3 regions of the Maritalea sp. S77 genome follow, and region 2 is predicted to be linked to each of the others. Evidence: predicted binding sites of a transcription regulator. Region 2 holds the regulator's gene; each other region holds the start of a gene.
The links. The regulator LexA, encoded in region 2, represses DNA repair genes until DNA is damaged. The targets are predictions, from matches to a motif close to TGTTCNNNNTGTGTTCNG.
Positions count from the first base shown of each region.

Region 1: a site for LexA is predicted at 5,372-5,389, ahead of uvrA (excinuclease ABC subunit UvrA). Genes of this name have one in related genera too.
Region 3: a site for LexA is predicted at 3,225-3,242, ahead of ACP15Y_RS16050 (helicase-related protein). Genes of this name have one in related genera too.

Region 1 is NZ_JBNAGG010000001.1:373,456-383,256, reverse strand. It holds gene ACP15Y_RS01720 (DUF4153 domain-containing protein) at 1-294, shown strand, start outside; gene trmFO (methylenetetrahydrofolate--tRNA-(uracil(54)-C(5))-methyltransferase (FADH(2)-oxidizing) TrmFO) at 291-1,676, opposite strand; gene ACP15Y_RS01710 (DUF1127 domain-containing protein) at 1,792-1,941, opposite strand; gene ACP15Y_RS01705 (hypothetical protein) at 2,061-2,222, opposite strand; gene uvrA (excinuclease ABC subunit UvrA) at 2,381-5,263, opposite strand; gene ACP15Y_RS01695 (single-stranded DNA-binding protein) at 5,539-6,027, shown strand; gene ACP15Y_RS01690 (hypothetical protein) at 6,101-6,637, opposite strand; gene ACP15Y_RS01685 (efflux RND transporter permease subunit) at 6,634-8,883, opposite strand; gene gyrA (DNA gyrase subunit A) at 9,214-9,801, shown strand, end outside.
Region 2 is NZ_JBNAGG010000001.1:222,667-232,467, reverse strand. It holds gene ACP15Y_RS01140 (manganese/iron ABC transporter ATP-binding protein) at 1-360, shown strand, start outside; gene ACP15Y_RS01135 (metal ABC transporter permease) at 353-1,207, shown strand; gene ACP15Y_RS01130 (metal ABC transporter permease) at 1,204-2,046, shown strand; gene lexA (transcriptional repressor LexA) at 2,793-3,506, shown strand; gene ACP15Y_RS01120 (ComEC/Rec2 family competence protein) at 3,519-5,684, opposite strand; gene gltX (glutamate--tRNA ligase) at 5,767-7,185, shown strand; gene gltA (citrate synthase) at 7,339-8,628, shown strand; gene ACP15Y_RS01105 (lipid-A-disaccharide synthase) at 8,635-9,729, opposite strand; gene lpxI (UDP-2,3-diacylglucosamine diphosphatase LpxI domain-containing protein) at 9,729-9,801, opposite strand, start outside.
Region 3 is NZ_JBNAGG010000006.1:90,301-100,101, reverse strand. It holds gene ACP15Y_RS16070 (2-hydroxychromene-2-carboxylate isomerase) at 20-676, shown strand; gene ACP15Y_RS16065 (queuosine precursor transporter) at 753-1,394, opposite strand; gene rpmB (50S ribosomal protein L28) at 1,526-1,816, opposite strand; gene ACP15Y_RS16055 (DUF3108 domain-containing protein) at 2,056-2,877, shown strand; gene ACP15Y_RS16050 (helicase-related protein) at 3,346-6,195, shown strand; gene ACP15Y_RS16045 (RNA-binding S4 domain-containing protein) at 6,196-6,591, shown strand; gene fdxA (ferredoxin FdxA) at 6,766-7,104, shown strand; gene ACP15Y_RS16035 (CarD family transcriptional regulator) at 7,395-7,955, shown strand; gene ACP15Y_RS16030 (M48 family metalloprotease) at 8,028-9,479, opposite strand; gene ACP15Y_RS16025 (thermonuclease family protein) at 9,488-9,801, opposite strand, start outside.

The DNA.
Region 1 (9,801 bases), 150 kb from region 2:
GTGCCGTGTTGTGGTCAAAGCGCTGGCGGCTATAGTTTCAGCCTAAAAAACAATAATTTACAGGTTGAGCAGGGGAATCTTTTGGTCCACTCATTAGATCTCAAGCCATGGATTGCTGCGCAAAATTTGGCCGTCACCAAATTGCGCGAAAGGAGCATCGAGATCGCGATGGAGGGCAAAACATATATTTTATATGTGGATGAAGCCAACCTCGAGCGTGAACCGGATGACTCGTTCCGCGTGACGCGCCTGAATTTCTATCTATTTGCAAAAACGGGCAGCGACGCTAATTAGCGCCACTGTTCCAAATGCTCGAGCGCACGGGCAGAGGTCGCCCGCTTTTTTGCTTTGCCCCGGTCAGGGCCGCGCCAACGCTTCACACCTTCAGGCTTGGTCACCTCAATGGGCGGAAATAGACCGAAATTAACGTTCATGGGCTGGAAGCTTTTTATTCCATTCGTTTCGTCTGCCAAATGGCCACCAGTGATGTGGTTCACCAACGCGCCGAGCGCAGTGGTCTTCGGTGGTGCATCGAGTTGGTTGCCCAAAATCTCATTGGCTGCCAAACGGCCAACAACAAGGCCAAGCCCAGCGCTTTCGACATAGCCCTCAACGCCAGTCACTTGTCCAGCGAAACGCATCCGAGGATCAGCCTTCAAGCGCATTTGACCATCCAGCAGGGCAGGCGAGTTCAAAAATGTGTTGCGGTGCAACCCACCAAGCCGTGCAAACTTAGCATCTTCCAATCCGGGGATCATGCGGAAGATTTCCGCTTGCACGCCATATTTCAATTTGGTTTGAAACCCCACCATATTCCACAGCGTGCCCAACGCATTGTCTTGTCGCAATTGCACAATGGCGTGTGGCTTAACTTCGGGATTGTTGGGATTGGTCAAGCCAACTGGCTTCATAGGGCCAAAGCGAAGTGTTTCTCGGCCACGTTCCGCCATCACTTCGATCGGCAAGCAGCCATCAAAATAGGGAACATTCTCCCACTCTTTGAATTCAGTTTTATCACCTGCCAAAAGCGCATCGATAAACGCGTTATATTGCTCTTCATCCATCGGGCAGTTGAGATAGTCGGCGCCCGTGCCGCCAGGCCCGGCCTTGTCATAACGAGATTGCGCCCAAACAACATCAAAATTGATGCTTTCCTTATGGATAATTGGCGCAATAGCGTCAAAAAACGACAGCGAATCTTCACCAGTAAGCGATTGAATGCCATGGGCCAGCGCCTCAGATGTCAGCGGGCCAGTAGCAATAATCACATGTTGCCACTCTTTCGGTGGCAAGCCATCCACTTCGCCGCGCTCAATGGTAATGTTTTGATGTGCTTCAAGCCGTGCCGTCACATCTTCCGAAAAAACATCCCGGTCAACCGCAAGTGCGCCGCCAGCAGGCAGTTTTGCCTTATCAGCTGCAGCCATAATCACCGAATTGCATCGGCGCATCTCTTCGTGCAGCAATCCCACCGCATTGTTTTCGTAATCATCAGAGCGAAAAGAGTTTGAACAAACCAGCTCGGCCAAACCATCGGTTTGGTGAGCATCGGTTTCACGCACGGGGCGCATTTCATGCAACACGACTTGAACACCAAGTTCTGCTGCTTGCCAAGCCGCTTCAGAACCGGCAAGCCCGCCGCCTACAATATGCAAAATTTTTGATTGATCTGTCATGTGGCCAGTTAGCAAGGAATAGGGGATTAACGCAACAAAATTTACGCACAAAAAAACACCCGCGAAAGTCGCGGGTGCTTAAAGATTTGGGAGGTCTTGGAGTGTGCTTAACGCATTAGATGCGTTCTGCATGCTCACGAGCCAAAGGCTGAATGTCACCGCGTGTAATGCCCAAATCGTTCAATTCACGATCATCAAGAACGCTCAGTTCACGAACAGTTTTGCGGTATGAAGCCCAGCGGCGAAAAGTTTTACCAAAATCCATTGCTCATCTCCTTGGTTTGCAGTGGTGTGTTCCGTTTGTTGACCTGTATATAGTCCTGCTCTTTGCGCATGAGTAGACGGTATTTTTGCAACGCGCCTATGCGTATTTTGCAATGCTGGTTAAGAAGTGGTTCTTTGTGAGCGATTGCCTGTATCAATTTGAATTTCAGGCTTAAACAATCCGAGGTGATCATTTTCCGCTGTAACGCTGCAATCCAGCTCTAATAGGGTTTGACGGATGTGTAGAAGGTCTTTGATAGAGGTCATTAGCGTGCGAGGCATGGCACAATCCTTGGCGAAATGGCTTTAAATACATCCAATTCTACCCGCTTCGCGGCAGTCGCCAAAACGCAAAACATGCGGTCCAGATATGTGTGAACCGCATGTCGGCATGGTAAAACTGTCATAGAGACCTGCTAAAGTCAGGTCTTTCGCTTTGCCTATTCAGCTGCATCCTGTGCAGAAGGGCGCCGCGCCAACAATTCCTTCAAAAAATGCCCGGTATGTGAGCGTTCTTCGTCGGTGATGACCTCTGGCGGGCCCTCCGCAACCACTTCACCACCGCCGTCGCCGCCTTCGGGACCAAGATCGATCACCCAATCTGCCGTTTTAACAACTTCCAGATTGTGTTCGATCACCACAACGGTATTGCCCTGATCCACAAGCTCATGCAGCACTTCAAGCAGTTTCGCCACATCATGGAAATGCAAACCTGTCGTTGGTTCATCCAACACATAAAGTGTGCGCCCAGTCGCGCGTTTTGATAACTCCTTAGAGAGCTTCACCCGTTGTGCTTCGCCGCCCGACAATGTTGTGGCTTGCTGGCCAATTTTCACATAACCAAGACCAACCCGTTGCAGGGTAATCATTTTGTCGCGGATGGCAGGCACAGCAGAGAAGAAATCAACACCTTCATCCACTGTCATTTCCAACACGTCCGAGATGGATTTGCCCTTGAATTGAACTTCCAACGTTTCACGATTGTACCGTTTGCCCTCGCAAACATCACAAGTCACATAAACGTCAGGCAAGAAGTGCATTTCGATCTTAATCACACCATCGCCTTGGCAGGCTTCACATCGTCCACCTTTCACATTGAATGAAAAGCGCCCAGGCGCATAGCCACGTGCTTTCGCTTCCGGCAATCCCGCAAACCATTCGCGGATTGGTGTGAAGGCACCAGTGTAGGTCGCTGGGTTAGAACGGGGCGTCCGGCCAATTGGGCTTTGGTCAATATCAATAACCTTGTCCAAAAACTCGAGGCCCAGCAATTGATCGTGCGGCGCAGGCATCAAGCGCGCACCATTCAATTTGCGTGCAATGCCCGCATACATAGTGTCGAGAATCAATGTGGACTTACCGCCGCCTGAAACGCCCGTAACGGCCACAAAGCAGCCAAGTGGAATATCCACATCAACATTCTTCAAATTGTTGCCAGTGGCACCGGTAACCGAGATTTTGCGTGTGTCAGAAATCGGCCGACGCTCCGCAGGTACCTTCACGCCCATCTTTCCGGACAGATATTGGCCCGTGAGGCTGGTCTTATGATTGAGAATATCTTTGGGCTTACCCTCTGCAACAATTTCGCCGCCATGCACGCCTGCGCCGGGGCCAATGTCAACAACATGGTCTGCCGTCAAAATTGCATCTTCATCATGCTCCACCACGATCACCGTGTTGCCTAAATCGCGCAGTCGGCGCAATGTTTCAAGCAATCGCGCATTATCGCGCTGGTGAAGCCCGATTGATGGCTCGTCCAACACGTAAAGAACACCCGTTAGGCCAGAGCCAATCTGCGAAGCCAGTCGAATACGCTGGCTTTCACCGCCAGACAGGGTGCCGGAATTGCGCGACAAGCTGAGATAATCCAAACCCACATCAACCAAGAAGGTGAGGCGGTCACGAATTTCTTTCAAGATACGCTCACCAATCTCCTTCTGGGTCGATGTCAGTTTATCTGAAATTGTCTCAAACCAAATATGGGCGTCGCGAATTGATTTTTGCGAAACTTCGCCAATGTGTTTACCATCAATCTTAACTGCCAATGCCTCCGGCTTAAGCCGATAGCCACCGCAGGAGTCACATGGCGCGGACGACATATATTTTTCGATCTCTTCGCGCATCCCAGCGCTTTCTGTCTCGCGATAACGACGGGTAAGATTGCCCACAACGCCTTCAAACGCTTTTTGCGTTTTGTAAGAGCGCAAGCCGTCATCATAAATGAATTCAATTTTCTTGCCGCCCGTGCCATGCAAAATTGCTTGGCGAACGTCCTGTGCCAAATCTTCCCAAGGTGTGTCCATGCTGGCGCCATAGGATTTGCAAACCGCCTGAAGCGTTTGCGCGTAGTAGGGGGCTGAGGTGCGTGACCAAGGTGCAATCGCGCCCTTCTTCAAGCTAAGCGACTCGTCCGGCACCACCAGATCTTCGCTAACTTTCGCTTCAGCGCCCAAGCCATCACATTTTGGGCAAGCACCGAACGGGTTGTTAAAGGAAAATAGCCGCGGCTCAATTTCAGCAATGGTGAAGCCGGAAACTGGGCAAGCAAATTTTTCGGAAAAAACCATTTGCTCATTTTCGCCCTCGCTGGCGACAATCTCAGCAATGGCGATGCCTTCGGCAAGCTGCAATGCAGTTTCGAAGCTTTCGGCTAGGCGCGCCTGCATATCCGCAGACACCACAATGCGGTCCACAACCACATCAATATTGTGCTTAAATTTTTTGTCGAGCGCAGGGGCATCGGGGATTTCATAAAATTCACCATCAATGCGAACACGCTGGAAACCACGTTTCATCAGCGCGGCCAGTTCCTTTTTATATTCACCTTTCCGGCCACGCACGATCGGCGCCAGCAGGTAAAGCCGCGTGCCTTCATCTAGTGCCAAAATCTTATCGACCATCTGTGTCACGGTTTGGCTTTCAATTGGCAAACCGGTTGCAGGTGAATAGGGCACACCGACGCGCGCGAACAGCAACCGCAAATAATCATAAATTTCGGTAACCGTACCAACAGTGGAGCGCGGATTTTTTGACGTAGTTTTCTGCTCGATGGAAATCGCAGGCGACAGGCCGTCAATCTGCTCAACATCGGGCTTTTGCATCATTTCAAGGAACTGACGCGCATAGGCAGACAAGCTCTCCACGTAACGACGCTGGCCTTCGGCGTAGATTGTATCAAACGCGAGCGAAGATTTGCCAGAGCCGGAAAGCCCCGTCATCACAATCAATTCGTCACGCGGGAGAGTAACATCAATCGATTTTAGATTGTGTTCTTTAGCGCCACGAATGATAATTTCGCGATTTTGATGAGCTGATTTCGACATTAATAAATCCTGCTGTTCCTGCCGTATGAACCGGTCAAACTGAATTGCGAAGCACAACCTAGGGCGCTTAAAAATGAATCACAAGAGTTGACTTTGCTGATTTTTATGTAGAACATAAATAGAACAAATGGGTGATCGTCAAGTGGATTGTGGATGAGTGATAAACACGCCTTCAATCTGTTGGCGTGTTGTGTGCATAAACTCTACGATAATCATATGAAATTGGATGCACATATTGAATTATTTTCAATATGACGCCTGAAAGGGAAGATACGATGGCAGGCAGTGTAAATAAGGTAATTTTGGTTGGTAATCTTGGTGCTGACCCAGAAGTGCGCAGCACTAATGATGGTCGCCCGATTGTTAATCTGCGCATTGCCACATCAGAGCGTTGGCGCGATAAAAACTCAGGTGAACAGCGCGAGCGGACAGAATGGCATCGCGTGGTTATCTTCAGCGAAGGTCTTTGCCGCGTTGCAGAGCAGTATTTGCGCAAGGGTTCTACTGTTTACGTAGAAGGCCAATTGCAAACACGTAAGTGGCAAGATCAGGATGGCAATGATCGCTATTCTACAGAAGTAGTGCTGCAAGGCTTCAACGCAACGCTCACCATGCTGGGTGGCCGCGGTGACAATGCAGGTGCAGGTGGTGGCCAAGGTGGCGGCGGCTCCTACGGTAACAACAATCAAGGCGGCGGTGGTCGTCCACAAGCAAACGCACCTGCATTTGATGTTGGTGATATGGATGATGACATCCCGTTCTAAGCCGAACGAAACAGCCCATCAAAAAAGGCCGCTCTTTGAAGCGGCCTTTTGTTTGTCTACATTCTCAAAGCGACTAGCTTTTAGTGAATGGAATGCGTGCAGTTGATTTGCCGCCGCTCGCTTTGTGCAAAATATCGAACTTCACAAAAATCTCGCCATTGCGAAGTTGCAAGCCAACTTTGATGTCATAGGCATCATCGTTTTCGGCTTTCACATTCAACAATGAGAAATTCAAGTTTTTGCCTGAACGGCGCCCAATGGCCACGCCCTGGAAACTCGTATTGGAAGACATTACGGCCTCAAATCGACGATTTTGTTCGACATAAGCAACGGTGCCGCGCATGGAGAGTGTTGTTCCTGCAAGAGAACAACGTCCGCGAAGTCCGATTCGGTCAGGGCCAGAGTCTGAGAAATCCATTTTACACAAAACAGTTTCATCGTCGCCTGTTGAGGCGAGGGTGGCTTCGCCGCGCCCACGCCAATTGCCGACATAGCTTTTCAAGAGTTCCACATCGGCCTTGCCTGCAAAGCTGGGTGTTGAGAAACCACTGGCCAAAACAGCGCCCAGCAGAAGTGCTTTGATGGCATTCGCGAAATGCTTCAATTTCATTTTGGTTGTCCTCCAAAGGATCTAAACAATCGCCCCCCGGCGATGAGCAATGAAGGCAAAATAATCAAATCGCCCAGCAATGCCAAGAAAAGAGTAAGCACGCATAGCGCCCCAAATAGGGCAACCTGCGGCAACACAGAGAATATAACAACGGTTGTACCTGCGCAAAGGATCAACGTCGTTGCAATTAGAGCGGGCCCAACACGTTCCAAAGTCCGCATCACAGCTTCCTTATGTCCGTAGTTTTGATTCCGCGCTCGAACATAGTGATTCATAAAGTGAATCGTATCATCTACGGCAATACCAAAGGCAATCGTCAATGAGATGACGGTCGTTAGTTGCAACCCTGCACCGGATACCCAGAGATACAGTTCCGTGCCCAAAATTGGCGCAAAGTTTGGAATGGTGCAAATCAGCGCAACGCGCCAAGAGCGGAAGGCGATGCCGATAATGAAAATCGAAATGATCACCGCAATCGTCAAGCCATCTTGAAGCCGCTGAATCATATCAACGCTCTCATAGGCAGAAAGCACGCGGAAACCAGAGATAGAGGTATCGCTAAGGCCTGCATCCTTCAGCGCAGCGTCAGTTTGTTCCACCAGCTCACGCACTTCTTTTGACGCAAGCTGCGTCGGCATAAAGGCAGTAGCCATCGCCAAATCGCCTTCATCGGTGATAAACCGACGCTTCATAAACGGACCAACCGCATCGAAAATCTGATCGCGAGAAAATCCTGCTTCACTATAATGGTTGAAGCTGGCACCGGAAATCACTTTCCCTTTGCCGAAAATATCTTCCAAAATGGCATGTACAGTTTCGACCCGGGCGAAATCATCGTCTGTGATTTGCGGATTATTGTCGAGAAGCGGGATCGACACATAAAGCGGAGCAACGCCGCCCACGCCTTGGTCAATCTGTTCAGATGTATCCAAGGCCTCGGAGCCCTTCGGCAAAAACTGTTGGAACGAGAAACTCGGCTGCAACTGGAAATGCGGGTAAAGCATAAACAAGAATGCCAACACCCCAGCAATCGCCACAGGCTTAGAATAGCCTTGGGCCAATTTTGCAAGCGGTGGGATAATTGCGGTCAGCGCAACGCTTGGAGCTTGCTTCGGCCTATAGCCTAAGCGGGTCGCCGCACGCAGCGCCAGCGGCAAGAAGGTGACAAGGGCCAAAAATGCCATAGGGATTGCCAGCGCGCCGGTGATGGCAAACTCAAAGATGCCTTGGCCCGGCGCGATGCTGAGTGAAAGGAAGGCAACAACAGTCGTAATAGACGTCAGCGCACAAGCGGGGCTAACCCGAATGATAGTTTCGCGGATCGCTTCTTCATGTTCCATGCCTTCGCGCGATAATCGCAGCCAATGGAAACAGAAGAACATACTCTCCGCAAAGGCGATCACCAGCACCAAAGCCGTCAAGATGTTGGTGAGGAAGGTGAAGGAGCCAAATATCAGCACCACACTGCCCACGACCCACAAGACTGAAACAAATGGCGCCAGGGTTGCCAAAACAGCGCCCCAGAAGGTTCTAAAGGCGAGGAATGCAGTCAAAAAGCCTAATATAATGCCAGCGGCGGTAAATTTGACTTGGTCAGACTTACTAGCATTCAACAGCTCAGACTTCCATATCGGCGGACCAGTCAACTCTATCTGATAACGCGGATCGTCATAAAAGGCGATCATCTCACGCAACTCGGAAATCATGCGCGTTTCGCCGTCTCCCTTTAACATGTCTGGGTTTGGGAACATTAGCATCACGAACCCCGTCAAATCCTCGACAATGAGGTTTCGCATCATCGGATCGTTTTGGCGCAAATCATTGAGTGCGGCCGCTACTTCTTCGGCGTTCGCCATATTTTCTGGCACTGCAGGTCGTGTTATCCCGTCTTCTTCTGCGGGCTTGCGCAACGAGAATGGTGAAAGCGTGCCACTGGCGAAACTGTTGAGTTCCAACTCCAACGCGAGCTCGCGCATGGTCTCAATGACTTCTGGATCAGTCAGCTGATCTGATTTGACCAAAATATAAGCATCATTTTCAAATGTGCCGAACCGTTCGCCCAATTCTACATAAGTGTCGTAATACTCACCGGAGTTCTTATAGAGCCGCAACAAATCGCCATCGATGGTGATGCGCGGCACCTGTGCCAAGCAAAGCAGGGTGAATGCGACGAGAATTGCGGTGACGATTTTGGGATATTTAAGCGTAAGAAGGCCGATACGTTCGAGGCCGAAACCGATAGACAATGTAAAACGCTCCGATATTGGTCTGCAGCTTGGGCCGCGGGCCACAACGCATACTTTTTTGGATTTCGCGAAGAATTAAGCAGATTCTGAATTAAATTGCCACGATATTGCCAAGTTTGAGTTAAATTCGCCGGGAAAAACGCCCAAAACCAGCGTTGACATGTGAACAATCGCGCAATCTCAATGGCCTTTCCTTGCGGAATCACTTAAGAAAAGTGGGTTAACGCACACGCAACAGCAATAAGAACAGCCGTGACTGATACGCCCAACGATCAAACACCTGAAAATGAACCCAATTCAGATATCTCTTTGATCTCTGTAACTGATGAGATGCGCCGCTCTTATCTCGATTATGCCATGAGCGTGATTGTGAGCCGTGCGCTGCCAGATGTGCGCGATGGATTGAAGCCCGTGCACCGTCGAATTCTGTATTCGATGCATGAAAATGGGTATGAGTGGAACAAGCAATATCGTAAGTCAGCACGTGTTGTTGGTGATGTAATCGGTAAATACCACCCGCACGGCGATACAGCGGTTTATCACGCGCTTGTGCGGATGGCGCAGGAATTCTCAATGCGCTTGCCCTTGATTGATGGTCAGGGCAACTTCGGCTCGATTGATGGGGATATGCCCGCCGCAATGCGTTATACAGAAGTGCGTATGGAACGTGTGTCCACAGCGCTTTTGGAAGACATTGACCGCGACACAGTCGATTTCCGCGATAACTACGATAATACTGAGAGCGAGCCGACTATTTTGCCGGCACGTTTCCCGAACCTTTTGGTCAACGGTTCAGGCGGCATTGCCGTTGGCATGGCCACCAATATTCCAAGCCACAACTTGATCGAAGTGATCAATGCAGCCATTGCCTTGATGGACAATGCAGACATCACAACCGAAGAATTGATGGAAATTATG
Region 2 (9,801 bases):
GTAGACGTCAAAACCGAAGACACCATCATTCAATTGATGCGTGACCTGCGCGACGAAGGCAAAGTTATGCTCGTCTCGACCCACAATTTGGGTTCTGTTCCTGAGTTCTGTGATCGCACAGTTCTGATCAAAGGCACCGTGCTTGATTTCGGGTTAACCGAGGAAACCTTCACGCAGGCCAATCTCGAACAAACATTTGGTGGTGTGTTGCGTCACTTTGTCCTTGGCGGTTCGGATCTGCATGATGATGAAGACACGCGCCAATTTGCTGTCATCACAGATGATGAGCGTCCCTTGGTGCTTTATGGTGAGCAAGATAAAATGGAAACTCAAACCAAAACGAATAAGTCGAATGATTGATCTGTTGTTGGAGCCATTTTCATATGGCTATATGCGCAACGCCATTTGGGTTACGGGCCTTGTTGGCGGCGTTTGCGCTTTCCTCAGTGCATATTTGATGCTCAAAGGCTGGTCCCTGATTGGCGATGCGCTTTCCCACTCAATCGTGCCTGGTGTCGCAGGTGCCTATATGCTCGGCCTGCCGTTTTCCATTGGCGCATTCTTTTCAGGCGGTTTAGCGGCCGCAGCCATGCTATTTCTCAATCAACGCACCAAGTTGCGTGAAGATGCCATCATTGGCCTCATCTTCACCTCCTTCTTTGGACTTGGCCTATTCATGGTGTCGCTATCCCCCACCTCAGTAAACATTCAAACCATCGTACTGGGCAATGTGCTCGCCATCACGCCGACAGACACGATGCAATTGGCCATCATTTCCATCATCACGCTGGTTGTCTTGGGGGCCAAGTGGAAAGACTTCCTCGCCGTATTCTTCGATGAAGACCACGCGCGCTCAATCGGCCTGCGGCCTAACCTGCTAAAAATCATATTCTTTACGCTGCTCAGCGCCGCCACCGTCGCCGCACTGCAAACAGTGGGTGCGTTTCTGGTAATCGCTATGGTCGTTACCCCCGGCGCAACCGCCTATTTGCTCACGGACCGGTTCCCTGTACTGATCATGTTGAGCATCGCGATCGGGGCCCTCACCTCTATCATTGGCGCTTATTCCAGCTATTTTCTTGATGGCGCAACTGGCGGCATCATTGTTGTGCTGCAAACGCTTTGCTTCCTCACAGCGTTTGTGTTCGCCCCAAAACACGGTTTACGCGCCCAGCGCGCACGCCGCAATGCACAGGTGACATCATGATGGAATGGCTAGAAACAAGCCTATTGGCGTTTCAATTTCCCTTTATGCAACGCGCTTTTGTCATTGCCATTTTGGTTTCGATCCCAGCCGCACTTCTATCTTGCTTTTTGGTTCTTAAAGGCTGGTCCTTGATGGGTGACGCCATTTCCCATGGCGTGCTGCCAGGCATTGTGCTCGCCTATATTATGGCAATTCCCTTGGCCATTGGCGCATTTGTTGCAGGCATGGTTTGTGCGCTCGGCACCGGTTACCTGAAGGAAAATAGCCGAGTGAAGGAGGACACCATTATGGGGGTCGTCTTTTCTGGCATGTTTGCGCTTGGGCTCGTGCTCTATACAAAAATCGAAACTGATGTGCATCTAGACCATATTCTGTTCGGCAATATGTTGGGCACTAGCAATGCCGACCTAATGGAAACCGGTATTATCGCCATCATTCTCACAGTATTGGTTATTGCGCGCTGGCGCGACCTCAAACTCTATGTATTTGATCCTCAACACGCCGCAGCGATTGGCTTGCCCGTACGCTGGCTGCATTACGGTTTACTGGCCTCAATCTCATTGATCGTTGTCGCCGCACTCAAAGCCGTTGGCATCATTCTCGCCATTGCAATTCTTATTGCACCAGGCGCGATTGCCTATCTGCTTACCCGCAAATTAGGCCCGATGTTGATCATCGCAACAACCGTTGCCGTGTTTAGTGCCTTTACCGGCGTTTTCATCAGCTTCCATTTGGATAGCGCACCCGCGCCCACAATTGTGCTGGTGATGACCATATTGTTCATACTAGCATTCTTCTTTTCGCCCGCTGCCCAGCGCGCGCATGAGATCACAAATTGATAAGGGGGCGCGCAGCCCCCTTTTTTGATGTTTAGAGGCCAATATCCTTACGGATATGAGCGCTCAAATCTCCAACATATGCGCGGCGAACGCGTTTTGAACGTCCACCGAAATTGGCTTGACGCCGGCTGAAGATTTGGCGCCAAGCCAAACCTAATCGTTCGAAAATATTAAGTGTTAAAGCATGTTGTTTTTTCATGTTTCCTGACAAACGCGCAGCCGCGTTCGTTCTCCGAAATTGGAGTTGACAAAATGCACGCAGCCACACGGAAACCCGCGCGAAAACGCACGATTAACGATGAGTTCTCGGACGCAGAAACAGCGCCTAAGAAGGGTTAGTGTTGATGTTGTGACAGCGAGGACGCAGCCATGACGTCCTCAAAAAGAACGTCGGTTATTTAGAAACCGGCGTGGAACGCGCCGGGGACGTGTGAAATTTATGATTAAGGTTCATAATGTTCCCCTTTGCTGGTTGCGGTGTCGGGGCCCCAAAATATGGGAGGACACCCCAGTTGAAGTTACACCAATCGCTATACGTTGTTCGTTTTACGATGTCTATATAGGGTGTGACATTTTGTACATTATGGAAATGGCTGTTGCACATTGGCAACACGCACCCTTTTCACCAACCATTGCAAATCATTGAAAATATGTCACTTTTCGAGGGCGCAAATCCGGACTTGCAGAACATAGGAGGAACAGGTATGGTTGTTCAACATTTGTTCCGATTCTAAAAAGGAAGTCCAATGCTGACCCGCAAGCAACATGAATTGTTGATGTTTATCCATGAACGGATGAAGGAAAGCGGCGTGCCCCCTTCATTCGATGAAATGAAAGACGCGTTGGATCTAAAGTCGAAATCAGGCATTCATCGCCTAATTACCGCGTTGGAAGAGCGCGGCTTTATCCGCCGCCTCCCCAACCGCGCCCGGGCAATGGAAGTGGTTCGTTTGCCAGACAGCATGAACCCCTCTCTTGGTGGCAAGAAGGCTAAGTTTGAGCCTAGCGTCATTGAAGGAACACTAGGCAAAGCACCTGAGCCTGCGCGTCCAGAACCAATGTCTAACGATGCACATGCACCAGTGCATGTGCCAGTGATGGGCCGCATCGCTGCGGGTGTCCCCATTGAGGCGATTCAAACCCAATCCCATACTGTTGCGGTTCCCCCTGAAATGCTCTCAGGCGGTGAACATTATGCGTTGGAAGTGCGCGGCGACTCCATGATCGATGCTGGCATTTTTGATGGCGACACTGTGCTGATCAAAAAGCAGCAGACGGCCACCAATGGCGAAATTGTTGTGGCGCTTGTGGATGGCGAAGAAGCAACGCTGAAACGCTTGCGCAAAAAGGGCAACTCCGTTGCACTTGAAGCCGCCAACCCGGCCTATGAAACGCGAATTTTTGGTCCGGATCAAGTCGCTGTTCAAGGTCGATTGGTCGGCCTCTTCCGCAAATATTAGGCTTTAAGCGGATCATTTTTCGCCGTAATCAATTCGCCATGGCCGCGCTTGATCGTGCACGGCATGGCGAATGCTCCATTTAGCTTCGCCGTTTATCTCGCCTCTAAAGTAAGCTGCAGCTGTCCCAAATCGGCGTATATCCCAATGCCGCAGCATTTGGCTAACACCCGCACAGCTTTGGTAAAGTGAATCCTGCTCCACAATCAGGTCAACCAGTCCGCAGTCTTCCCGAACAGCAATTTTGTCGCGTGCCAGCAAGATTTTTTGCCCAGCGATATCGGCAATACAGCCGCGCGGATCACATTGCCCAGTCAACAATTGATCTTTCAAATCAACGCCCAACCACTCCGCCCAAACACGGGTAGTAAAATTATTGCCGATCCGATTGACCTGCGCCCACTGCCCATCATTTTGCTTCAGGAAAACAGAACGTGTTTGATCGGAAACCAGAAGATCAGGTGTTGACGCTGTGCCGAAAAGGCTGATCATTGCTATCACAAACAATGGCGGCACAAATCGCCATGCGGACTTCAGGATCAAAAACACCATGAGCGCGCCGCCACAAACGGGCAAAACCCAACCTTGCAGCGGCGCAACATAAGTCCAGTCTCCTCCAAGATGGGTGAAAAACTTAGCTATAGTAATAACCTGCTCAATGCCCCAACCAGCCATGTGCAGCACGGGTGTTTCCAATCCGAATGGCATCAACACGCTCGCAAAAATCAGTGCTGGAAGCACAAAGAACCCAACCAATGGCACGGCCACAAGGTTCGCAAACAATCCAAATGGTGCAAACTGGCTGAAATGCACCGCCGCAATGGGCGCAGTTGCAACGCCAGCTACCAAACTGGTCAAACTTAACCCGCCCCAAAAACGCGACCACGCGGGCCATCGCTGCACCTGCCGCACATTTCTAGTCCATTCATATACGCCAACGAGCGCGCCAACGGCGGCGAAAGACAATTGAAAGCCCGGTTTAAACACTTCATTGGGATAGAGAATAATCATCAGGATACACACAAGTGCCACGTTCCGCAGCGTAATAGCGCGTCGCCCCAACAGCACAGCAACAAATGCAATAATGAGCATAATTGTGGCCCGCTGCGTTGCGATATTTGCGCCAGAAATACCCAAATAGAACAGTGCCGCTGCCATGGCCGCAATTGCAGCAATCGTTTTGCCAGGCATTGAAAGTGGGAACATTGGCAATGCCAACAAAAACCGAAGTCCAAAAAATATGCCGCCAGCTACCAAACTCAAATGTAATCCAGAAATGGCCAACAGGTGAGCCAATCCGCTCACCGCAATTTCATCTCGCAAATCCGGAGCAATGGCTGATTGATCACCAATGATAAGTGCGCGCGCAATCGCCGCATCCCTCGGGGCCATAGCCGCGGTAAATCGCGCTGCGATGGCATAACGTATATCAAAGATCAGATTTCGAACATTTGCCCAACCAAATCTATTCGATGTTGCTTGAAATTGAATGGTCTCCAGCGCGGAGCCATAAGCACCAATTCCATCAAAATAACTATGAAACTGCGGGTCATAGCCGCCAGGATAAACTGGTTTCGGCACAGGTATGAACCGAGCACGTACGGCAATATTCTGTCCGATACGTGGAAAAAGGCGTGGCTCATAATGCTTCGCATCAATTGTTAGGCGAACAGACTTAACCGCCTGCAATGCAGTTGGCACCTCTTCGCCCAGGCGAACGACCACACGCAAATCGTCGCCAGGGCGCATTTCCAATTCAACGATTTGACCTTCTATGGTGCCAGCGGTGGGATAAGACAGCAGTGGCGTACCGCGCAAAACACCTGTCGTGGCCATCAGCGCCACGCCAGCCGCAGCAAATGCCGACATCAGCAAAACATTTCGTGCAACCCAATGCCGCGCTGCGAAAATGGAGCAAAGAAACAAAACTAGCGCAACAGCCGGATAAAGCAGAAAGGGCGGCTCCATCGGCAACCCTACATAAATGCAAATACCAAGGATCAATGCGAACGGGACCAATACGATGCGCCGACGCGCAAAAACGGCACCATCAATCTTAGGTCGCGCGACAGTTCTGTCACCCGATTGAAATCTTGGTTGATTACCCTTTGCCCTAAAAAACTGATCAATAAATGGGCGTCGGGCGGAAATATGCTCTAAATCAATATCTTTAAGTGACACGCAACATCCCGATCTTGCGCAATTCTGCTCCTATGGTACACAGGCAAACAAAATTCTCCAACTTTTCCAAAATGAGTGCTTCATGAGCAAACAAGTCATCACCCGCTTTGCCCCTTCACCAACCGGATTCTTGCATATCGGCAATGCCCGCACCGCGCTATTCAACTGGGCGTTGGCAAAATCTTTGGGCGGTCAAATGCTATTGCGTATTGAAGACACAGACAAAGAGCGCTCAACCGAACCTGCAATTCGCGCGATCATCGATGGCTTGGATTGGATGGGATTGGATTATGATGGCGAACCCATCATGCAGTCAGAGAATATTGAGCGTCACAAAGAAGTCGCGCAGCAATTGTTAGATAGCGGCCACGCTTATAAATGCTACTGCACACCTGAAGAACTGGACGAGATGCGCGAAAAAGCCCGCGCCGAAGGTCGCAATGCATTTTATGATCGCCGCTGGCGCGACAAAACTGAGGCAGATGCCCCTGCTGGCCTGCCTTTCGTTGTGCGCATCAAAACACCACTCGAAGGTGAAATCGTAATTGACGATAAAGTGCAAGGCAAAGTCACATTCAAAGCAGAAAACCTAGATGATTTCATCATCTTGCGTTCAGATGGTTCGCCAATCTATCAACTAGCCGTTGTTGTTGACGACCATGATATGGGGGTGACCCACATTTTGCGTGGTGACGACCATTTGACCAACTCCGCACGTCAAACCGTGATTTATAATGCAATGGGTTGGGATGTCCCTGTGATGGCACACACGCCGCTTATCCATGGTCCCGATGGTGCAAAATTGTCCAAACGGCATGGTGCCCTTGGCGTTGGCGAATACCGCAAAATGGGCTACTTGCCAGAGACAATCCGCAACTATTTTGCCCGCTTGGGCTGGTCGCATGGAGATGAAGAAATCTTCAGCTCAGAGCAGTTTATTGAATGGTTCTCTTATGAGGGGCTCAACAAGGCTGGCTCGCGCATGGATTTTGCCAAGCTGGAAAATTTGAACGCGCATTACATCAAAGAAGCCGACGATCAACGCCTGTTTGGTTTGATGGTTGACCTAACTGAAGAGTTGGGCTTTGAAGTGCAAAAGGCAGGTCTTTTGGCGCACGAGGAAACAGTGCTTCGCGCCCTCCCCATGCTAAAGCCACGCGCCAAAACAATTTTAGATCTCATCACAGGCGCCGAGTTCATTTTTGCCCAACGCCCGCTGCAATTTGAAGAGAAAGCTCAGAAAGCGCTCGATGCAGACTCCGTAGAAATGCTACGCGAGCTTGAGCCGAGGCTTGAAGCCATCGAAAGCTGGGATCACGACACCATTGGCGAAGTGATGCGCGGATTTGCAGAAGAAAAAGAGCTGAAATTCGGCAAGGTCGCACAACCTTTGCGGGCAGCGCTAACCGCTAAGGCAGCATCACCCGGCTGCTTCGATGTGCTGGAATTGTTTGGCAAAGAAGAGAGCCTTTCCCGTCTAAAAGAAACCACTGGCGTATAAATACCTATCGGATTTTAACTTTCCCTATCGGTAACTTGCTAAATGGGAACAAATCCGATACCCCAAAGCCAACCCAACCCTTGGGCGACAAGTTTGACGTTAGTGGGGGCGTAGGACTTTAGTCATTTTTTGAATCTTGAAGGAGGCCTTATAATGACCGATCGGATTGCAAAATTAGAGCTAAATGGCGAAAGCTATGAGTTCCCAGTATTGTCAGGCACAGTCGGACCCGATGTAATCGACATTCGCACTCTTTATGCGAAAACTGGACATTTCACATTTGACCCGGGCTATACATCCACCGGTTCAACCGAATCTGGCATCACCTATATTGATGGCAACCAGGGCACTCTGCTCTATCGCGGCTATCCAATTGAGCAACTGGCTGAAAAGTCGAGCTTCTTGGAAGTTTCCTATTTGCTATTGAATGGCGAATTGCCAAGCAAAGCTGAATTTGCCGAGTTTGAAGAGAAGATTACACGCCACACCATGCTCCATGAGCAAATGGTGAAGTTCTTTGAAGGCTTCCGTCGCGATGCGCACCCAATGGCGATCATTTGTGGTGCAGTTGGTGCAATGTCCGCATTCTATCATGACTCTACAGACATTACCGATCCTAATCAGCGTGTGATTGCATCACACCGTTTGATCGCAAAAATGCCGACGATCGCAGCATGGGCCTACAAATATTCTGTTGGCCAACCATTTGTCTATCCACGCAATGATTTGGGCTTCGCAGCCAACTTCTTGCGCATGTGCTTTGCTGTGCCGGCTGAAGAATATGTCGTGTCACCAACAATGGCCCGCGCCATGGACCGCATCTTCACATTGCATGCCGACCACGAGCAAAACGCTTCAACCTCTACAGTTCGTTTGGCTGGCTCTTCTCATGCGAACCCATTCGCATGTATCGCTTCTGGTGTGGCTTCACTTTGGGGCCCAGCTCACGGCGGTGCAAACGAAGCATGCTTGAATATGCTACGCGAAATCGGCTCCGTTGATCGCATTCCTGAGTTTATCGCTCGCGCGAAAGACAAAAATGACCCATTCCGTTTGATGGGCTTTGGTCACCGCGTTTACAAAAACTTTGACCCACGTGCCAAAGTTATGCAGCAAACTGCGCATGAAGTGCTGTCTGAATTGGGCGTCGAAAACAACCCAACATTGCAGGTTGCACAAGAGCTTGAGCGGATCGCTTTGGAAGATGAATACTTCATCGAGAAGAAGCTATACCCGAACGTCGATTTTTACTCTGGCATCATCTTGGATGCGATTGGCTTCCCGACTTCCATGTTCACAGCCATCTTTGCGTTGGCACGGACCGTTGGTTGGATTTCACAATGGAAAGAAATGATCGACGATCCAAAACAAAAAATCGGTCGTCCTCGCCAGCTCTATACAGGCGCGACATCACGCGACTATACTGATATTTCTGAGCGCTAAGTCGTTCTAAATATAAGATAAAATCCGCTCAAGCGGATCTTGACGGGGCGCCTCAGGCGCCCCTATTTGCATCAATAGTCGGATTTCTTCAAAACCTTCGCGCTGCGCCGCGCGGGTAGCATCATCTGTCGCAAGCAATTCTGCCGCATAAGCCAACTCAGTTTTTCTCGGCAATGTGCCCACGATTTCCGGCACAAATTCACGCTGCAATAAAATGTTCGGTAACCCAACCAACGGTCGCCCGGCTTGCTCATAATGTGCGCCAAGCTTTTGATCGGCGACATAAAACAATATGTGGGGGACATCGGCAAACGCAAGTTCGAGCGTCACCGTGCCGCTCACCGCCAAAGCCATTTTGGCGTGCCCCAACGCCTTTTCAAAGGCATCACGCCCACTCGCAATTTCGATATCGCTATGCTTCAAGCGCCTCATAAGCTGTTCGCGCAAATGCTCGACCGTAATCAAATCTTTATCGGCAAACCCTTGCAAGCCCCGCCCAACGTCAACAAGCGTTTCAAGATTCCGGTCAATCTCACCTTGTCGCGAACCGGGCAGCAGCAGCAAATTATCGCGCACCCCAATTTGATGCTTCAGGTCGCTCAAGCTCTCAGCACTATGCCCAACATAGGTGCATTTAGGACCATCGAGTTGCTCAAACGCTTTTGGTTCAAAAGGCAGAACAGAAAGAATCTCAGTATATAATGGTTTGATCTTTTGGGCGCGTTCCGGCCGCCAAGCCCAAACTGACGGCGCAACATAAAGTAAGATCGGCAAGTCGGGAAATGTCTTGCGCACACCTGCAGCCACGCGCTGTGAGAATTCTTGAGAATCGACCAAAAGCAGCACATCTGGCTTCTGTCGCACAATCGCATCAACAGTTTGCTTCAACCGCCACAACAGCAGCGGCAAACGCATATAGACGTCCCGCCATCCCATCACGGCCAAATCAGACATTGGAAAGAGCGGCTTTAGCCCTTGCTGAACCAGAGAGGGCCCGCCAACGCCCGAAAGCTCAACTGTGCGCTCATTTTGAAGGCGCTGAACCAGATATGCCGCCAGCTTGTCACCAGAGCTTTCCCCAGCCACCACAAATAGTCGCATTACGTGCTACCTATAATCGACACACCATAATGCTCGCAAAGCGCGGGCAGCTCTTCTTGATCAAGCACCAGC
Region 3 (9,801 bases), on a different contig from region 2:
ACAATTAGAGCAAATTATTATGCCCGTGATCGAATATGCCTACTCCGTCCATTCTGCCTTTGCCTATATTGGCTCGGCAAAATTACAAGAAATCTGCGCTAAACATAGTGTCACCCTGATCCATCGTCCTATGTTGCTTTCTCCAGTGGTGCAGCAACAACGCAGCCCGACATTCAGAGCGCGGACCCAGGCAAACGTAGATTATTTCTTTGGACGTGAAATTGAACGTTGGGCCGAATATCGCGACGTACCGATCATCAAATATCGCCCGACATTTCACGATGAAGATTATGGCCTAGCCTCCGGCATGATTCTCGCTTTGGGTGATCGTGGGGCTACCATCGACGCCATGTCACACAAATTGCTGGAAGCGCATTGGCGCGATGATGCGGATCAATCTGACCTACCGACGCTGCATCGACTAGCCACCGAACTGGGCCATGACGCTGATGCCTTGCTGGCGGCGGCGGGCACGGAGGCAATTCAGAAAAAGCTGCAAGCCAATACCGAATGGGCCATTGCCAACAACATCTTTGGCTCCCCCACCTATATTCTAGATGGAGATCCCTTTTACGGCCAAGACCATTTGGATTTGGTCGAGCGGGCGCTCACCACCCCCTTTGCCCCATCCAGTTGGAAAAATCCGCCCGTTGCAGCCCTCAATAGGCAAAAATAAACCCCAAGCACAATTTACAATGCTTGGGGTTCGCTCACGATAAACGCTGCGCAAAGTGCAGCGTTTTGAATTTCAACTATGCCGCTGCCGGTTCTACTCGCGATGCAATCGCGCGCCGCAGCGCCTGATACGGCAACAAGAGCGCGACAACGGCCAAGGCCTTCACCAACATGTCGCCAACGGCCAATGAAAGGTAAAGCGGCGTTTCTGCGCCAAAGCTGAGGAATGGAACTGGGAAGCCCAAAGAGCTGTCTTCCATGCCAAACCAACCATCGATAAAGGCAAAGGCCGGGGCCATCGCCAATGAGAAGAACAGCAATGTGTCAATCACAGAAGCAATGCCTGAAGACACCAGCGGTGCTTTCCACCATGCGCCATTGCGCAAACGGTCAAAGATAGACACATCAAGCAGTTGCGCTGTCAAAAACGCGGTGCCCGATGCAACGGCAATACGCGGCGTCGCCAAAAAGATCGACATCAACACAGCAGTCGCAAAGCCAACAAACACGACAATCCGTGCTTTTTGCGGTCCGAAAAAGCGGTTGGTCAAATCTGTAACAAGAAAAGCGAAGGGGTAGGTAAAAGCGCCCCAGGTGAGGATGTCGGCCAAATTGGCAGGCCCCAATTGCGCTTGTACGGGAAATTGAACCAAATAGTTCGACGCTGTCACCACAACAGCCATGGCCAAAACGGCCACAAAAAGACGAGTGAGCACCATTTCATGCACCTCTATATAAGTGGCTAGACCGGCAGGTGACCAGCGCCACATCCAACAAAAAGCACCGCGCAAAAACTTTGCGCGGCACCAACGAAAATCTTCAAATTTTCAAGCAGCTCAAGCCGAAAGACTTAAGACGCTTCAGCAAGTGCCTTGCGCACTTCTTTTTTCACGGTCAATGCGCGTGGAGACAATTCAGTGTCTTTTGCTTTCAGCAAATAGGCATCCAAACCACCACGGTGCTCAACGGTGCGCAATGCAGAAGCTGAAACTTTCAGTTTCACACCTTCGCCCAACGCCTCAGACATCAAAGTCACACTGCACAAGTTAGGCAAAAACTTGCGACGAGTCCGGTTGAGCGCGTGGCTCACATTATTGCCTGACATCACGCCTTTGCCAGAAAGTTCACAACGTCGTGCCATTTTACTCACATCCTGTTCGGTCAACACCGACAAATCCGCTCTAAAGGCGGCGCCTTGTCGATCTCATATTAATGAAAAGTCGCGTCTAATTAGAGAACTTAGCCCCTTTAGTCAAGCACCTCAGTGCTGATTTGTCCCATTCTTGCCTTGAATCCTCCCCGATCACCGTCCAGTGTGAAGAAAAACTGATTCGAAGCGGCCAGTCGGCCAAGATTTTGTTTAGGGAGCATGGGCGAAACGTGGCCTTGAAACTGTCGACCGTCAAGCGCTTTTCCGCGCATTTATGTGGCAACTTCATCGCGGCGACAGCCGCCCTATTTTGCGCCGGCACCCTAAGCGCAGCAGCATTTGAAGCTGACGCCAATTACGTGGTGACCCTGCGCGGCGTCAATATTGCCCAAGTCAGTGTCGATTTTGACAATAATGGCCAATCCTATGCGGTTAATATTGATGGGCTGGTCTCCGGTCTCGCCAGTCTGGTGGCGGCGGGTACGGCCGATCTCAATTCTAACGGCAAAGTTGGGGCAAACGGACTACAGTCCGAACAATTCACGCTGGCAACAAAGGCCAACAACGAAACCTTCAAAGTGAAGTTTCAGGCGCAAAACAGCAACGTCACCAGTTTTCAAGTGACCCCCGAACTCACGGACAATGTAAACCGCGTGGAAGTAACTTCTGGCCACCGCAAGGGCATCAACGATCCCGTTGCGGCATTTCTGATCAAAGCCGATAGCCTTTCACCCGCCATTTGCAACCGCAGCATGGATATTTACACCGGCATTGAGCGGTTCGATATCGACATGAGCTTTGCAGAAAATCAAACCGCCACGTCCCAACGCACAGGCTATCAGGGCCCCGTTGTGCTTTGTAAATTGCGCTACAAGCCAATTTCTGGACATTTCAGCGACAGCGCAAGCACCACATACATGAAAAACAACCAGCGTTTTCTCATGTGGTTTGCGCCCCTCAAAAACACGGGATATGCGATTCCTTATCGCGTTTTGATCGGCACCGCATTTGGTGACCTTTCTATGGTTTTGACCCGCGTCAGCGTAAAATAAGCAAGTCTGCGCTTCCAATCTTGAGGGCACGATTCCTTTGCGCGCCCAATCCCAAAATGAAACGGCAATAGCTTTTTTGTAAATTTTCGCGAAAAAGCGCCTTATTTTCGGCGTTCAAAACGTTAAGATCGCAATTAATTTCAGGCCCTTGCGGTTCACACAAAAACAAGGCAGGTAAACAAAGTTACAATTTTAACCAATCCTTCATCATTCTAAACGGAAAAAGCCGAAATTATGGTAAAGTTTTGATTAAAAGTTTCAAAATTGTGGGCTGACCACCACTGCCCTACTATATACAGTATAGAACGAAATCAGAATATGGGGAAAAGCGCGATTCGGACTTTGTTTGTTCGCATTTTGTACTATTCGTAAACAGCACTGGCACCATCATCCCAACATGTTTCAAATTGAAACCGACATAAAGCGCGGCTAAAGCCACTTTTTGAAACTGTTTGGCCCAAAGAATCTATGAACGCACCTCACCATTTCATCCGCCCGGCAAAGGGCCCCAATCTCAAAGCCATTCTGGGGCCGACCAATACCGGCAAAACCCATTATGCGATTGAGCGCATGCTGGCCCACCGGTCGGGCATGATCGGGCTGCCCTTGCGGCTATTGGCGCGTGAGATTTATCAAACGCTGTGCCAGCGTGCGGGCAAAGAACATGTTGCCCTGGTGACAGGTGAAGAGCGAATCGTGCCAGACAAGGCACGCTATTGGGTGGCCACCGTTGAGGCGATGCCAACTGAACTGAGCGTTGAGTGCGTGGTGGTGGATGAAATTCAGACTGCCACCCATCTCGATCGTGGCCACGTTTTCACCGACCGGATTTTACACAGCCGCGGCACGCAAGAAACCTTGCTGCTGGGCGCGGGCACAATGGCCCCAATCATCTCGGCCCTGCTGCCCGATGTTGACATCATCATGCGCCCCCGCTTCTCAAATTTGGACTATGTCGGGTCAAAGAAAATCACGCGCCAGCCCCGACGCTCAGCTATTGTCGCCTTTTCCGCAAACGAAGTTTATGCCATCGCTGAACTGATCCGCCGCCAGCGCGGTGGTGCGGCAGTGGTGATGGGCGCGCTCAGCCCGCGCACACGAAATGCGCAAGTCGACCTTTATGAAAATGGCGACGTAGACTTTCTGGTGGCCACAGATGCTATCGGCATGGGGCTCAATCTCGATATTCACCATGTGGCCTTCGCCGCGGACATGAAGTTTGACGGCAAGCAATTGCGCCCCCTTACCCCGGCAGAGCTGGCGCAAATTGCCGGCCGCGCGGGACGGCACAAACGCGATGGCACATTTGGCATAACCGGTGGCTTGGAGCCCTTTGCCGATGAAGTGATCGAGCAATTAGAAACCCACCAATTTGCCCCGGTTAAAGTGATGCAATGGCGATCACGTGATTTCGACCTGCGATCGCTCGAAGCTTTGCAACAATCATTGGAAGTACCCGCACAGCATAAATTGCTGACCAACATCCCCACCGCCAAAGACCAAATTGCTCTCGAATTTTTGCAGCGACACCCCAATATCGGCGAAGTTAGAGGCCGTGAACAAACCAGTTTGGCATGGGAATGCGCGCAGATTCCGGACTATCGCAGCATTTCACCCGCACAGCATGGTGAGATAATTGCCACAATCTTTCAAAATCTTGGCACCAATGGCTATATTTTTGAAGACTGGATGGACGAACAGGTCAGCTTTTGCGACAATAGCGCTGGTGACATTGACACATTGTCCAACCGAATTAAACAAATTCGGACTTGGACTTTTGTCGCAAATCGTAAAAACTGGCTAAAAGATCCGACCTACTGGCGTGAAAAAACAAGTGAAATCGAAAACAATTTATCAGATGCGCTCCATGAGCGACTTACCCAAAGATTTGTCGATCGGCGCACCAGCGTCCTTCTGCGCCATTTAAGAGATAAGAATATGACGACACCTGAAATTTCCCAAAGCGGCGACGTATCCCTTGAGGGCCACAAAATCGGATCTATCGAAGGCTTTCGCTTTAATCTAAGTCCCGGCGAAGGGGGAGATGCAAAGAATTTGCGCACCGCCGCCGGCGTGGCCATTGCACCTGAAATTAAAAAGCGCGCTGAAAAAGTTGCAGATGCGCCGAATGATGAATTTGTGCTGGCGACAGACGGTTTGATCCGCTGGCGCGGCGAAATCATCGCAGATCTAGCACAAGGCGACGAACTGTTCCGCCCGCGCGCCGTGATCTTAGCAGATGAGAGCCTGAACGGCGCTGAATTAGAAGCCGTACAAGAACGGGTGAGCCTTTGGCTCAAGCATCATGTGAATACGCTGCTGGAGCCTTTGCTGCAATTGCGTGAACCAACCGAATTGGATGGCACTGCCCGCGGTGTTGCCTATCAAATCGCCGAAAAACTCGGCGTGCTGCCCCGTCAAGATGTGGCGCAAGAGGTTAAAGGCCTCGATCAAGACGTGCGTGGCGTGATGCGCAAAATGGGCGTCAAATTTGGTGCCTACCATATCTATGTGCCGCTTTCCCTTAAGCCTGCCCCGCGCGAGTTGGCGCTGGTGTTGTGGGCGCTGCAAAATGGCGGCGTGCGCCAGCCCGGCGTTTCAGAACTGCCGCAGGTTATTCTGTCTGGCCGTACATCCATCGATGTAGACCAAAACTTTGCCAAAGAGCTGTACGAAATTGCAGGCTTTAAAGTGGTCGGCCCACGCGCTGTGCGTGTCGACATTCTTGAGCGCTTGGCGGATTTGATTCGCCCCTTGATCAGCTTTGATCCCGCACGCAATCAAGACACTGAAGCACCCGATGGTGCAGCACCCGGCAATGGCTTCCGCGTTACTGTGGAAATGACATCTTTGCTGGGCTGCGCGGGCGAAGAGTTCAACGCCGTACTGAAAAGCTTGGGCTATCGCGTTAACCGCACAAAGATTGAACCAACGCCTGAAGCGGCAACAGATGCAGCCCCCGCTGCAGATGCTGAAACCACCGCAACGCCAGAAGAAGCAGCCGCAACCGAGGCCCCTACAGAAACACCGGAAGCGAGCGCAGAACTCGCTGAAGCCAAGACGGAAGCAGCTGAACCGGCAGAAGCGGAAGAACAGTTTGACGAAATCTGGTTCCCAGGTGGGCGCAACAATAACCGCAAGCCGCATGGGGCCAAGCAAGGCGCTAAACGCCCTGCAAAAGGCCAAAAGCGCGGCAAGCCAAATCAAGGCAAAGGGCCTAAGCGTCACGCCAACCAAAATCAACGCCCTGAGAAAAAGCAAAAGCCTATCGATCCCGATTCGCCTTTCGCCGCGTTGATGGCCCTCAAAAAACAATAAATGAACACGCCAGCGGGCAAACAACGCATTGATAAATGGCTGTGGTTTGTCCGCTGCGTCAAAACGCGCACCCTTGCGCAAAAGCTGGTTAATGGCGGCCACGTTAAAATCAATAAAGAGCGCTGCAGCGATTGTGCGCATAAAGTGAAGGTGGGCGACGTGCTCACCGTCACCCTTCCCCGCCAAATCAAAATCTATCGTGTTGTCGAATTGGGCGAGAAGCGGGGGTCAGCTACGCAAGCGGCTGAACTATATGAAGATTTAAGCCCGCCCCCACTGCCCAAATCGGACGGTCCTCGACCACTACCGCAAGCCGTGCGCGAAAAAGGCGCGGGCCGCCCCACCAAGAAAGAACGCCGCCAAACCGAGACCCTGTTGGGCAAAGAACCGCTCTGATTCTGCAACCATTTTGTTTTTGCGGCAAAAACAACTTGGCTTTTTCAAAATTCGCCAAACTTTGAAAAAGGAAACCCCGTTTCATGACTTGCACTTTTTGGGAAAAGGCTTTAGCCAATAAACCCATTCTGAAACCGTTTTTGTGCGGTCAAATAACAAAGTGGAATTGGCTACATGACCTATATCGTCACCGACAATTGCATCAAATGTAAATATATGGATTGCGTAGAAGTTTGTCCTGTTGATTGCTTCTATGAGGGTGAGAACATGTTGGTGATCCACCCTGATGAATGTATTGACTGTGGCGTGTGTGAGCCTGAATGCCCAGCAGAAGCCATTGTGCCGGACACTGAGCCTGGCCTTGAGAGCTGGTTGGAGCTGAACACCAAGTTTGCTGAAGTGTGGCCAAACATCACTGAGAAGCGCGACGCCCCGTCTGACGCTGAAAAGTTTGATGGTGAAAAAGGCAAGCTTGAGAAATACTTCTCAGAAGCACCTGGCGAAGGCGACTAGACTTCACTAAATTAGTGCCTCTTTTACTATAAAAAATTGCTGGACAAGTCCTAATGCCGCCAAAATTGATTCTGGCGGCATTTTGTGTTACAAATAGATAACAGTCGCGAATTTATTCTAACCAGCCGTGCCGGAGGGCACGTTTTTTTTGCCTCACAAGGACAGGATTAACAATTTGGTAACCAATGAGAATTGGTGCCTAATTCTTGTGTCAGAATAAACAGCGACTAGGGGCGATAAAAGCCTAACAAACGTGGGAAACGTTTGGGCGTCAACAGGAGTACCATTATATGGCAACTAAAAAATCAGTACAACGTCAGGGGTTTAAAACAGGCGAGTTCGTTGTTTACCCATCACATGGCGTTGGCCAGATTACCGGCATTGAAGAGCAAGAAGTTGCAGGTCTTTCCCTAGAACTTTTTGTTATTAATTTTGAGCAGGATAAGTTGACCCTACGTGTGCCGCTAGCGAAAGTTAAAACCGTTGGCATGCGCAAATTGGCAGACGAAGCAACAGTCGAAAAAGCACTAACAACAGTTACTGGTCGCGCCCGCGTGAAGCGCACCATGTGGAGCCGCCGGGCACAAGAATATGAAGCCAAGATCAACTCAGGTGACTTGATCTCAATTTCAGAAGTTGTGCGCGACCTGTTCCGTTCTGACGACCAGCCTGAGCAGTCATATTCAGAGCGTCAATTGTTTGAAGCTGCGATCGATCGCATGAGCCGTGAAATTGCTGTTGTTAACCGCATTTCATTGACAGAGGCGGTCAAGCTTATTCAGAAAAACCTCGCGAAAAGCCCACGTCGTGGCGCAAAATCAGACGAGGCTGGCGAAGAAGCTGCTGCATAAGGCAACCAAGCCAATCAGATCAAAAAGGCCGTTATCCTTCGGGATCACGGCCTTTTTTATGTTCGCAAGCATCTATTCAGGGCTAATAATTTTGTAGCCCTGCCCGGCCACCAATGGATCGCCCGGATAAAGACCATTCAAAATCAAGAACAAATCATCGCGACGTTTTACACCCGCCATCATGGCAGACAAATCGCCCGCGCGTTGCCCCTGCTTTGCGGTCACAATATCAATCTCAAAATTCTGGATCAGCTTTAGATCACCGGCTTTCACTCGGCGGAAACTATCGATGGTGCGCTCAAACTCTTGCTTAAAGCTCTTGCTGTCGCGCTCGGCCGCAAAGATGAATCGATAAACACGATCATCAAACCGCACTGCCGCAATGCGGAAAAACCACTTCTCGGTCGTCGCCGTTGCGGTGACACGATCAACGCCATTTTGCCGCCCCGCACGAACGGAATCAGCATTCAAACCAGCCACCCAGCCCGAGCGCAAATAGTCTTCCAATGATAGAGTGGCGGGCACTTCAGCGCTATCAAAGCGCAATGCAGTGCCGCTTTCAGCCACAGCAACGACCGATGCGGCACCATTGCTCAACTGATAGCTGTTTGGCACAGCAAATGTAAACTTAAGCGCCGGATAGATAAAACGCTGGCCAACAATTGTGCCATTTTCGGGATTGGGGCCAAAGGCCAACCCATCAATGGCACGTTGATAGCGTGCACGCTCCGTTTCACCAATACCGGGCGCACCCAATTGCCGGGCAGATTTCACTGCCTCTTCAATACGCGATGGCGTTGAGGGGTGGGAGGATAAGAAGTCATCGCCACTTTTGTCACCCTCGGTGAAGGCCGCAAACCGCCCCATCTGCGACAAGAACCGCGCAGCAGCATGTGGATCATACCCCGCCGCACCAGCCACCAAAACGCCCGCCCGGTCCGCGGCTAATTCCTGCGCCTGCGAGAATGCCGCCAATGAAAGCTTTGACCGCGCCAAAGACTGATCCGTGTCCGGGTTGGCCCCTAAAATGCCAGAAATTACCCGATCAACAATTTTGCTGGTACGTTCCCGATTGGACCGCTCGCGGGCATGGCACAATGTTAAGTGCGCGATCTCGTGCGAGATCACCGCAGCCAGCTCTGCCTCATCGCTCGCAAGCGCCAAGATACCCCGTGTCACATAAATATAGCCGCCCGGCAGTGCAAAGGCATTCACTTCAGGAGAATCCAAAATGGTCACCGTGAGGCTCTGATTTGGCTGCTCCGCCGCCACCAGCAATTTACCCGCCATGCGAGCCAGCATAATTTCTGCTGGGCGATGGTTATAAACCCCGCCATAAGTGGCAACAATTTTTGGATGTTCGCGCTGGCCGATGATATTATCGCTCGGATCTGCGCCTGCCGGCACACGATCAGCCGTGCGCCCGCCCAATTGCGAAGTGCCGACACCGCCAGTAAAAACGCTAGTGCAGCCGGACAAAAGACCAGCCACCGCCACGGCAACGAAAATGTGACGTCTTTTCATATTTTTACCTACTGCGCCGCCAATATTTCAATCTGCTCTGGGTGCGTAACATCAATGCGCGGCCCGTCGTGATCATCCACCCAACCGCGAACCCGAATTAAGGCATTGCTGAGTTTTCTGGGGTCAAAATCCGCCTTTTTAAAGGCACTTAGCGCCCCTCTTTGGATTACAACAGTGAAATCTGTGTCCCAATCGCGGCCAAAATTCAAATATACCCGCCCGTTGGATTCGCCTACATCAAAAACGCGGCCTTCCACCAATTCATAGCGCCCCGCCAGCTTCACCAAACGATCAGGCTTTTCAGCTTGTCGGATTTGATAAT